One region of the Terribacillus sp. FSL K6-0262 genome, then DNA from elsewhere that is predicted to be linked to it. Evidence: riboswitches for the same ligand, from Rfam matches in the RefSeq annotation. Region 1 holds a riboswitch; the other holds the start of a gene.
The links. A riboswitch is a leader RNA that binds a small molecule or an ion and turns the genes downstream of it on or off. The one in region 1 is predicted to bind S-adenosylmethionine.
Positions count from the first base shown of each region.

Region 2: another riboswitch for S-adenosylmethionine. It lies ahead of MHI54_RS07300 (homoserine dehydrogenase); the one in region 1 lies ahead of MHI54_RS10480 (ATP-binding cassette domain-containing protein).

Region 1 covers NZ_CP150277.1:2,021,048-2,027,206, reverse strand. Annotated here, with positions in the region: gene MHI54_RS10495 (M20 family metallopeptidase) at 1-141, opposite strand, end outside; gene MHI54_RS10490 (MetQ/NlpA family ABC transporter substrate-binding protein) at 145-1,005, opposite strand; gene MHI54_RS10485 (methionine ABC transporter permease) at 1,011-1,673, opposite strand; gene MHI54_RS10480 (ATP-binding cassette domain-containing protein) at 1,664-2,689, opposite strand; SAM riboswitch class I at 2,767-2,875, opposite strand; gene MHI54_RS10475 (lactate utilization protein C) at 3,058-3,765, opposite strand; gene MHI54_RS10470 (LutB/LldF family L-lactate oxidation iron-sulfur protein) at 3,762-5,192, opposite strand; gene MHI54_RS10465 ((Fe-S)-binding protein) at 5,205-5,921, opposite strand; gene MHI54_RS10460 (FadR/GntR family transcriptional regulator) at 6,046-6,159, opposite strand, start outside.
Region 2 covers NZ_CP150277.1:1,412,561-1,418,719, forward strand. Annotated here, with positions in the region: gene MHI54_RS07285 (SulP family inorganic anion transporter) at 1-41, shown strand, start outside; gene MHI54_RS07290 (universal stress protein) at 56-475, shown strand; gene MHI54_RS07295 (GNAT family N-acetyltransferase) at 531-983, shown strand; gene MHI54_RS07300 (homoserine dehydrogenase) at 1,057-2,184, opposite strand; SAM riboswitch class I at 2,269-2,365, opposite strand; gene MHI54_RS07305 (ThiF family adenylyltransferase) at 2,437-3,447, opposite strand; gene MHI54_RS07310 (thiazole synthase) at 3,447-4,211, opposite strand; gene thiS (sulfur carrier protein ThiS) at 4,215-4,418, opposite strand; gene thiO (glycine oxidase ThiO) at 4,415-5,536, opposite strand; gene MHI54_RS07325 (thiamine phosphate synthase) at 5,520-6,140, opposite strand.

The sequences.
Region 1 (6,159 bases):
AGCGAGCGTTTCACTGGCGAAAAATTCCTGATTGCCAAGCTCCGGCTTTGCATGGATTGCCTGGCTTGTTTGGATATACTTTTCTCCATTCTCCTCAAGATGCCATGAAATTCGGCTCATAGCCGTCACAGCTTTTCCCATCGCTCATTCCTCCTCCTGAAGACGTTTCAAATGCTCCTGCAGTTCTTCTTTTGGTACATCCACAACTATGGAACCGCCATTCGTATCATTCTCTACAGCTTTTTTCACTTCTTCATCCTGATACAATGCAGCGATTTTCTGATATATCTCATTGTTCTCGTCTTCTTTCCTTACCGCAAATACATTCACAAATGGTGTAATGCTGTCATCGTTGGCATTTTCCAGATAAATCGGATCTTCTTTTGGATTCAAGCCTGCTTGGCCTGCAACACCATTATTGATGAAGGATGCAGCTACATCCGGCAATACACGGGGGGTCTGCTGTGCAACAACAGGTACAATTTCAATGTTTTTCGGATTCTCTGCAATCTTGGAAGGATCACCGAACTGGCCGAAATCGTCTGCCAGTTTGATGACACCCGCAGCTTCCAAAGCCCGAAGCGATCTAGCCTGATTGGATGGGTCATCCGGAATGGCTACTTTATCGCCTTCCTTTAACTCATCCAGGCTATCGATTTTCTCTGAGTAAGCTCCGATCGGGGCTATTACTGTTGAGCCTATCGGGACAATCGTATCGCCATGTTCTTTGGCATATTGACTCAGGAAAGCAATGTGCTGGAAGGAGTTCATGTCTATCTCGCCATTGGCCAATGCTTGGTTCGGCAACGTATAGTCCGAGAATTCGACTAGCTCGATATTGATTCCCTCTTCCTTTGCCTTCTCCTTCAGGATTGGCCATTGATCTCCATCCGATCCTGTAACACCAATTTTAACGGTCTGGCTGCCGTCAGCTGAACTGCTGCCGCAAGCCGCTAGAACAAACACAAAAGCGAAGGAAATAATGCCAAGTAATGTTTTTTTCATTTTCTTCATCTCCTTAATATCCTTCTTGAAAGTGTATTGCCGATCCACTGGGCCAGCTGGACAAGTACAATCAATATAACGACGGTAACAACCATGACGCTTGTATCGAACCGCTGATATCCATAGGTCATTGCCACATGCCCGAGACCGCCCCCTCCAACTGTTCCTGCCATCGCAGAGAAATCAATCAAGCTGATGGTAATGAACGTCAATCCAAGAACCAGCGGACCAAGCGCTTCCGGGATCAAGATGGTATAAATAATCTGGAGCGGACTGGCGCCCATCGCTTTTGCGGCCTCAATGACACCCGGATCGATGCTGATGAAGTTATTTTCAACAACTCGTGCGATGCTGAAGGCTGCTGCTATACTCATCGGGAAGATTGCTGCCCATGTGCCGATTGTCGTCCCTACCACTTCTCTGGTCAGCGGACTGATAGCCACTAAAAAGATGATGAATGGAATCGGCCGAATGATATTGATTAAGAAATTGATGATTTGAAACAAAATCGCATTTTCCAGTATATTCCCTTTTCGTGTGACAAAAAGTAAAAGTCCGATAATGATGCCGAATACAGAACCTATCACCAACGTGACAGCCACCATCAAGATTGTCTGGCCGGTCGCTTCGACAATGCGCGGCCAGAATGTCTGCCAATCTACCCCCATGCCACTTCTACCTCCTCGATCTGAACGATATCATCCAGTTCCTTTACTGCGCTGACCGTTCTTTCTTCGTCTCCTTGGAAGCTCACAAGCAGATTCCCATAGAATTTCTCTTGTATCTCCTGTACGGAACCATACACAATATTCACATCGATATCATGCTTCCTCGTTACCCTGGATAATACCGGGTCACTCGCCACCTCTCCCTTGAAAATGATCCGATACAGCTTCTTCCCGCCTTTTTGACGCCATTCATCCAATAGGGAAGGAGACGGGAGATCCTGCTGTATGGAACGGATAAAACGTTTCGTTGTCTGGTGAATAGGATCTGTGAATGTATCGAATACTCCGCCCGTTTCGATGACCTCCCCTTCCTCCATGACAGCAACCTTGTCACAGATTGCCTGAATCACGTGCATTTCGTGTGTTATCAGCAGAATCGTAATGCCCAATTCCTTGTTCACTTTCTTCAACAGACGCAGAATCTCTCCTGTCGTATCCGGATCCAGAGCCGAAGTCGCTTCATCACATATCAGGATATCCGGGGAAGTAGCCAGCGCCCTGGCAATTCCAACCCGCTGCTTCTGCCCTCCAGAGAGCTGCTCTGGATAATTCTTCGCTTTATCCGAAAGGCCGACGAAGCGCAACAGTTCATCCACCCGTTCTTTTATTTTTGCTCGCGGCATTTTGGCCAGTTTCAGAGGATATGCAATATTACCAGCAACAGTACGCGAGGTTAGCAGATTGAAATTCTGAAAGATCATCCCGATTCTCCTGCGCACCTTCCGGACTTCCCTAGGGGGCAATTTGGCTAAATCTACCCCCTGCACCTCTACAGCACCAGCAGTAGGATTTTCCAGCACATTGACCAATCTCAGCAATGTGCTCTTACCGGCTCCGCTGAAGCCGATGATGCCGAAAATCTCCCCTTGCTCTATCGTCAGGTTCACATTGCGTACGGCGTGCACTTCCCGTTTTCCGATTGTGAAGGTCTTTGATACATTCTTGAACGTAATCAACTCTATTCCCCCTCGCTACACAAAAAGCCCTCTTTTTCTTATCCAGAAAAAGAGGGCTTCATTATGAAACTTCCTCATTCTCATCTTCCAAACACAGCTGTGTTTGCAGGAATTGGCACGGTATTTACGATAAACCCGTTGCCGAGACGTCATAGGGCCTGATCCCTCGATCTCTCTGGATAAGAATAAATCAAGTATGTAGTTGTTAGATTTGATTACCATGTTATGGGTTTTCCAATTGAATGTCAATCCATTTTTTTAAATAATCATTCTCTTTTGGAATTTCTTTAAACGAAACATTTTTACAACTGGCGGTTTGAAGCAACAGTTAAGATATACATTGATCCTGGTGTTTTTCCCCGAGCCATCTATTTATCTTCTATCACGATATAAGCAGCCTTCACAGGGCCATGCACCCCGACAACCAGATTCATTTCGATATCAGCCGAGTTGCTTGGTCCGGTGATGAAGTTAATACAGGATGCAATGGTCTCTCCTTTTTGTACTTGCTTGGATATTTGCTGCGCTGCCTGGGTCATCCGGGGAACGATGGTGCTTTTCGGTACGAGGGCGATATATTTATGCGGCAGCAAGCTCACCGTGCGGCCTTTGCCTTCCCCCGAAAACAGCACGACCGTTCCGGACTCAGCCAGCGTGATATCACTGAATGTAATACCGATATTGGCTTTCTCCACAATACCGATGTTGTCATATCCAATGGCAGGATCCCATTCATGCACATCGATTCCTTGTTCGGGCCACGATCGGAGCTGTTCACGCAAACCAAATGCTTCATAGCGTGGGTCTTGCCAAATGGCCAACGGGCCCCCGCCATAGGCTGCTATAGTATCTGCCAGCACATTCGGCAAGGCAGCCGAATCAGTCTCGATAAATTCGGTATGGATAAGCCGGCATTGATCGCGAAGTATCTCCACTAGCTCATCCGGGGTTTTATCAGTCAATGTCTTATCCTGCGGGCGATAATTCCAATTCCGCGCCGGCTTTTCCATCAGCACCTTTGTTCGGCCCAGACGGCTGGCCACATTCGCAAGAAAGCTGTCCTGATTCTGTATCATGCTTTGTCACGCTCCTTTTCGTGCTCCTTGAACCAATCACGGAAACGCTCTTTGTTCGGAGCCGGCAAATCACGAATTTCGGTCCAAGCCTTCAGCGGTCCCGGCCCTTTCGAAATGGTCTCATCCTTTGTAAAAGGCTTCATGACCGAGCTTGCCATTTTTGATCCAGCTGCATAAAGCGGATTGGAGGAAGCTCCTATACCAAATGCCTTCATGGCCATCTTCTCGGAAATCGGTGCACGCCCTTCCCTTTCGACAATCACTTGCCGATGGCGATGGAGCAGCTGATGCAATGGGATCTTGACCGGACAAGCATCCGTACAGGCTGCACAGAGTGTCGATGCATACGGCAGTTCCTTGAAATCATCATATCCGCCCAGCAGCGGTGTCAGCACTGCCCCGATCGGACCAGGGTATATCGAGTTATAGGAGTGTCCGCCGATGTGGCGGTACACCGGACAGACATTGATACATGCTGCACATCGGATACATTGCAGGACAGACTGGAATTCGGTCCCTAGGATACCGGAACGCCCATTATCAACGATGACCAGGTGGAACTCGGATGGGCCATCGGCTTCCCCCGCTGTCCGCGGACCTGTCAAAGCGGTGATATAACTGGTCAGCTTTTGCCCGACGGCACTCCTTGTAAGCAGTCCCACGAGCACTTCAAATTCTTCAAAGGTCGGTACGATGCGCTCCATCCCCATGACACAGATTTGCGTATCCGGTAAGTCGGAAACCATGCCAGCGTTCCCTTCATTCGTGACCAAACCAACCGAACCAGATTCGGCTATGGCAAAATTGCATCCTGTAATGCCGATGTCTGCCTGCAGGAATTCCTGACGCAATTTTTCCCTGGCATGCAGAGCCAGCTCCTCCGGCTTGGAAGTCAGTTTGTACTCCAGCTTCTCGGTAAAGACATCCTTGATCTGCTCTTTGTTTTTATGGAGTGCCGGTGTGACGATATGCGAAGGCGGATCATGGTCGTCCAGCTGCAGGATGTATTCGCCCAGATCTGTTTCGATGACATCGCAGCCTTCCTGTTCCAAGACAGCATTCAATCCGATCTCCTCCGTGACCATCGACTTCGCCTTCAAGATCTTTTGGGCCCTTTTTTCTTTCACGATACCTTTCACATAGTCATTCGCTTCTTCCGCAGTAGCGGCAAAAAAAACATGCCCGCCGCGCTTCTGCAGATTTTCAGCAAGCTCCTGCAAGTAGTAGTCCAGATGATCGAGGGTATGCTGACGTATCTCTTCCCCGTGGGAACGCCATTCTTCCCAGTTCCCCAGCTCCTCTGCTGCATCCAGCCTTCTCGTCCGAAGACGTTCCTGCGCTCCGGCGACTGCTCCGCGCATGAATGTATCTTCCATTTGCTTGTTCACATTTTCCTTGAATTTTTCATTCCCAATCTTCATCGCCATGGTTGTTCCCCCTCACCGACTGTTTAGCACTTCAGCGATATGCATCACCTTGACAGGCTTGCCGCGGCGCTGCATCCTGCCTCCAATATTCAGCAGACAGCCGCCATCCGCCCCAATCAGATAGCTTGCCTTCGTCTCCGTCACGGAATCCACTTTCTCATCGACCATTTGTTCAGAAATATTCCCCATCTTAACGGAAAACGTCCCGCCGAATCCGCAGCAATTCTGCGCATTGGGAAGCGGTTGCATTTCCAAGCCCTCTACATGCGAAAGAAGCTTCATCGGTGCATCCTTCACTCCAAGCAGCCTTGTCATATGACAGGATGGATGGTAAGTAGCCACCCCTTCAAGCTTCGCCCCGACATCCTCTATTTTCAGGACATCCACGATGAATTCTGTCAGTTCGTATGTCTTTTCGGCCAGCCGTTCTGCCCGGGGGCGCCATTTGGGATCATCCCGGAAAACATGCTGGTAATCCTTGAACATCGTGGCACAGGAGCCTGATGGTGTGACAATGACCTCGGCATCCTCAAATGTCGCAATCATCTTTTTCATCGCTTTCTTGGCATCTTCCACATAACCGGAGTTGTATGCCGGCTGCCCGCAGCACACCTGTCCTGTCGGAAATACAATCTCACAGCCCAGCCTTTCCAAAAGCTCCACCGTCGCCTTCCCGACATCGGATTGGAACATATCCACAATACATGTCGCAAATAATGTAACCTTCATGCTGCCACCTCACAAGTAAGGTCATCAGATGACCTGAATGATATCTGATTCCATCATACTACAACCGCTTTCATTTTCCAATACCTGCATATAAGGAAAAAGCCGCCTCGGTCGGCGGCTTATCCTAATCCATATAGGCACGGATCACTCCTTCTACATATTCCAAATGTCTCATCATTTCCAGTCTTGCTTGTTCAGGCTGCTGCAAACGGATAGCGTGCAGTATCGCTTCATGCTG
Region 2 (6,159 bases), 610 kb from region 1:
CAACCAGCGATTCGGCATATGTGAAAGTATCAAACCATTAAAAGGCGGTGCATCCATGTATAAGAAAATCGTAGTGGCAATCGACGCTTCCGATCATTCTTTTCTCGCAGCAGAGCACGCAATCCAGCTGGCAAAGCTGCAGCCTGAAACACATGTCGAGGGAATTCAAGTCCTGGATTATGAAAAGACAAAAGCGGATGTCCTGCACAGCAGCGATCCAATCCAGCTCCAGAGCAAGCGCGAGGAGAAACTCCAGCGATTCCGCGATGCATTCGAAGCTGCATCCATCCATTACAAATTGATCATGAAGCATGGCGAGCCAGCCTCAATGATCCTTGAGCACGCACGTGACACGAAAGCCGACCTCATCATCATCGGCAGCCGCGGACTGAATCCTCTCCAGGAAATCGTACTCGGCAGCGTCAGCAGCAGTGTCGCAAAACGAGCCAAATGCTCCGTGATGATCGTTAAATGACAAAGGCTGCCGGATACCGGCAGCCTTTTATTTTACTAAGGAAAGGAGTAAGACAATGAAGATAAGAAAGCTCCAGCCAACAGAAACGCCGCCAATGGATCTTCTCCTCGAAGCCGATCCCTCTAAAAATCAAATTGCCGCTTACCTTCGCGAAGGCAGCAGCTATGTCGCTGAAAAAGAAAATCACATTCTCGGCATCTATGTCCTGGTGAAGAACAGGGAAGACACTGCAGAAATAATCAATATCTCAATCAGAGAAGCCCATCAAGGAAAAGGTATCGGAAAAAAACTCATCCGTCATGCGATGGAACAGGCCCGCGCAAAAGGCTTTGCCTTCTTGGAAGTGGGAACAGGCAACTCCAGCATCGATCAAATCGCCTTCTACCAGAAATGCGGCTTTCGCATGACTGGAATCGACCGGGATCATTTCCTCCGGCATTACGACGAACCGATTCATGAAAATGGCATCCAGTGCAGGGATATGATTCGTTTTTCATATGAGCTTTAAATTTGAGTGTCCACACTATGATAAACAATCGCTTCATCGATTTCCTTGCGTAATAAAGGGCAAGCGCAGAAGATCAAGCCTCCGCCTTAGCTGGTGCCCTGGAAGCAACCCGATAAAAGTGTCCATTGGATTCTACGCTTTCTGCGTGTATAGAAACAGTCTCACCAGTCGGTAAATGGACGAAAGGTACTTTCTCTTTTTTCTCGGTAAATCGGATTTCCCGTTTTACAACGACCTCTTTTCGCTTATGGACGAGATTAGCCAAATCCTCGACAATGGCGCTTGCTGTCGGCAAGGCACCAGCACCCGGACCCTGGAGCTTCAGCTTGCCAACCAGGTCACCTTCGATACACACGGCATTATCCACTCCATCGACACTGTACAGCGGATGATCTGCAGATAATATCACCGGTTCGACAGAGGCTGTGACTTCCCCTCCTGCATTTTCAAGCGTTGCAACATGCTTTATTTTCCAGCCTCTTCCTGCTGCCTCCTGGATATCCTGCGCGGAAACGGACCGGATTCCCCTGCGCGTCACTTTTTCCCAATCCGGCTGGGCCTCGAATAATAAATCACTCAGGACCATCAGTTTATAAAAAGCATCCCAGCCATCCACATCGTTGGCTGGATCCGCCTCTGCAAATCCGGCTTCCTGCGCAAGCCGCAGTGCATCTTCAAATATCAATCCTTTATCGGCCATTTCAGTCAGGATGAAATTGGAGGTGCCATTCAATATCGCCTCCACTTTGACAACACGATTGATATGCAGGAGCTGCTTCAGTGTGCCGATTACCGGGACACCGCCTGCCACTGCTGCTTCATATTCCAGCCTGACACCTTTTTGCTTTGCCAATCGCTTTAGTTCTGCCCCGCGGGATGCAATCAGCTCTTTATTCGCCGTGATGATATGACAGCCGCGATGGATTGCCTCACTCAGATAGCTGAAGGCAGGCTCGATGCCCACACTCGCTTCGATGATTACATCGAGCTTTTCGATTGCAAAAAGCTCCGCTGCTTCGTCGGTGAGAAGTGTATCCGAGACTTGCCCTGCATACTTCTGTTTATCGCGCACCAATACACCCGCCACCTGTACTTCTTTCCCGAATATCGTCTGCAGATTCTCCTGATGGGAGCGGATTGTCCTCCCCACTGCGCTGCCTACGGTACCATAACCTATCAATCCAATTTTAACTGCTGTCATCCTTGTTGCCTCCTTCGAGTGATTTTACGCATAAAAAAAGCCTCCCTGAGAGGACAGGGAGACGAATGAACCGCACTGTGTCTTCTCTCATCTGCAGGAATTAGCACCTATACAAGTCTAAGATTAACTTGCAGGTTGCCGGGCATCATCGGGCCAGTCCCTCCGCCACTCTTGATAAGAGTTTTGTATTCGTTTGTTATGAAGGAGTTTAGCATGAATAAGATACATCGTCAACTGAAAATTCACACAATATCAGCCGACCAGACTGTCATAAAGGGAACGCGCCCGGGCGATATCATTTACGCCATGAACGATTGCCCGCCCATCGGCAAATAACACAATCCGATGGCCTTTGTAGTGCAAGGCGAGCAAATGTTCATTGGCAGTGACATGATCGACCGCAGAAGCCCATTCCTCTGACAAAGCCGGCAGATCCAGTGATTTCTTGGCACCAGGCCGGATATGGACAGCTTCCCTGCCGCATAATACATCCATCCTCGTCTGTCTGGCACCGTCCAGAAAGGGCAGTGTGGCATTTGTGCTGCAGCTGGGACAGCTTGAATCCCTCAGCCCCCGTACGTCCACTCTCGAGTAATCACCCGTCCAAATATCAAACGCAGATAATTCCGGCGTTACTTTTTGACCGGATAGAAGCCGCAATGCCTGTGTCACCTGCATGGACGCCACCCATTGGACAATGGGACTGATGATTCCTGCCGTATCACATGTTTCACTTTGCTCAGGAAGCTGCTCGAGGAGACAATGCAAACATGGGGAAGCTTTGTCTCCCAGCACCGGATATGTCACACCATAGCTTCCGACACAAGCTCCGTATAAGAAAGGGATATCATGCTTCAGCGCTGCATCATTTACAATCAGCCGGGTCTCAAAATTGTCTGCAGCATCCAGAATCACATCCGCACCTTCCATCAGCTGCTCGATATTATGATGATCGACATTTTCGATTACTGGTTTTACCGTTACATGCTGATTGATAGCCTTTAGTCGTTTCGCTGCTGCTGCTGCTTTTGGCAAATAGGCAGCAGCATCTTCTTCCGTATACAGCTGCTGGCGCTGAAGATTATGAAGCTCGACATAATCCCGATCAATGAGCACCAGCTCCCCGATGCCTGCCCGCACTAGCATTTCTGCTGAAGCAGAGCCCAATGCGCCCATGCCGATCAACACGATTCTACCGTTCTCGACCCGTGCCTGCCCTTCCTTGCCGATAAACAATTCCTGCTTCCGATAACGATCCCGCATCAGGTAAACAATCCTTCACTCGGGCTGCTGGCTGCAGCATAGTCCTTCTCCGGGATTCTGCCTGCTTCGAACCCCATTCTGCCCGCTTCGATTGCCAGCTTCATTGCACGCGCCATCTTCACAGGGTCCCGGGCACCGGAAACTGCTGTATTCAGCAAGACACCATCAGCCCCGAGCTCCATGGCATAAGCAGCATCCTTCGGAGAACCAATGCCCGCATCGACAATCACTGGTACGCTGCTCTGTTCCACGATCATACGAAGATTGAAGGGATTGATGATACCTTTTCCCGAACCAATCGGCGATGCACCCGGCATGATGGCATGCACCCCCAAATCGATGAGCCGCTTGGCCAGCACAACATCATCCGACGTGTAAGGAAGGACAATGAAACCCTCCTCCAACAACATTTCAGCTGCCCGCAGCGTTTCGACTGGATCAGGAAGCAACGTCCTATCACAGCCGATCACCTCCACCTTCACCATATCGCATAAGCCGGAGGCCTTCGCCAGCCTGGCGATACGGACAGCCTCCTCTGCCGTTTTGGCACCTGCCGTATTCGGCAGCAAGGTATACCGTTTCAAATCAAGCTGCTCAAGGAAATTCGGCTGGGACGGCTCGAAAATATCCATCCGGCGTACCGCAAATGTCAGTATCTCCGCCTTTGAAACATCGACAGCCTCTTTTTGAACCTCGAATGACGGGTATTTACCTGTCCCCAGCAGCAAACGGGAAGCAAATGTCTTATCTGCGATTTGTAACATCGTTCATCCTCCTCCGACAAAATGAATCAATTCGACTTTATCGCCATCTCTTATAGGCTGATCTGCATAGGCAGATTTATCGATGATTTCGTTGTTCAGTTCGACAATCACAATCCTATTCTCCAAAGAAAGGGATGACAGCAGCTGGGCGATATTCCGGATGTCAGCGGATAATGCATGCTGCCTGCCATTCAGTTGAATGCTCACATCAATACCTCCTCATCGGTATGCAGTCGGTCGACTCGAAACGCTTCCGTCCATACTTCAGGAACTGCCTTACCGTCAATCAAGTCACAGATCATCTTACCTGTAACCGGCGCAAGCAGAATCCCATTGCGCTGATGACCAGCAGCAATGAATAATCCCTTCATCTCTGGATGCTCCCCGATCAGCGGCTTGCCATCGATCGTCTGAGGTCTGAGACCGGCCCAGCTTCTGAGAAAAGGCATCTTATCTATCCCCGGCAGCATCTGTCTCGCCTTCTCCATGACCCTGTGTATACCCCCGGATGTCGGCTCTGTACTCCAATCTCCCCTGACCTTTGTTGCACCGATGATCAGCTCATCATTGTTCCGAGGAACAATATAATGCTGGTCATGGAATAAACTGCAGGAGAGCGGTATCTCTGTATTGGTGACAGCGATGCATTCCCCTTTCACCGGATATACCGGTGTCCCCAAGCCAATCCGCTGCAAAAGGGCATTACTCCATACCCCGCCGGCAATGACCACATACTCCGCCTGCCATTCTCCCTTGGAGGTCTGTATCCGATATTGCCCATCTTCCTTTGCAATGCCTTCCACTCGAGTGAACGCATGTATACGGGCTCCTGATATTTTGGCTGCCGAACAGAATCCTCTGCAGGCAATGGCTGGTGTGACATGTACATCGTCCGCTATATGGATCGCTCCTTCCAGGGACTTGGTCAGCCCCGGCACTTCTTTTTCCGCAGCAGCTCGGTCCAGCCACGTCACACCTTCCAAGGAACAAATATCGGATAGCCTTGCTCTTTCTTCTGCCGTAAAAACAAGCTGCAGTAATCCGCCTGTACGCCGTTCGATATCTATCCCTGTAAGCGCACGTATATCGGCTTCCGCTTCTTCGTACAGCTGTTGGCTAGTCCGGGCAAAGGAATAAAGCAAAGCACCGAACTCTTTATACTCCGAATGGGCGCCTAGCATGCCCGCTGCGGCTCGTGTCGAGCCTGACCCAATCTGTCCGGCTTCGAATAAATCGACCCGGTGCCCTGCCTTTGCCAAATAATAAGCGATTGCACTGCCGATGATACCCCCTCCAACCACAGCTACCTCACTGGATTGCTTCAAGACGTGAACACTCCTCCCTTAATTCCTTTACAGCCTCAAGCGGTTGTTTTGCTGAAAAAATACCGCTCATTACAGCAGCGCCATCCAATTCAAGCGCTTTCAGCACAGCTAACCTCTCTGCCGTGATTCCTCCTATCCCATACATCGGCACTTGGATGCTCTGCCGGATTCGCACTGGATTGGATAGCGGCTGAGGGGCTTTCCCCTGCTTGCTTGCCGTTGGAAAACAATGACCATATAACACGTATGCCGCACCAGCTGCTTCTGCCTCCATGGCTTCCTCAAATGAATGGACGGGAGCCCCGATCCGCAGCTCCGGATACTGCCTTTTCAACTCTTTCAATGGCAGTCCATGCCCTGGTACATGCACCTGCTTCAAGCCAAGCAGCAATGCTGCATCAACCCGGTCATTGATCCAAAGCTTTTCCTCTGGCAGTCCTTCCTTCACTAACTCCCGGCATAGCTGATACACCGCTCCAGCCGGCTTGTTCTTTTCCCGGATCTGTACATGATCGACATAAGGATGAATATCCAGCAAAATACGCAGCAAGTCGGGAATATCATGCCTGTCATCTGTTACTGCCATCAATTTGATTGCTATCACCTTCCTTGACGAACAGTCC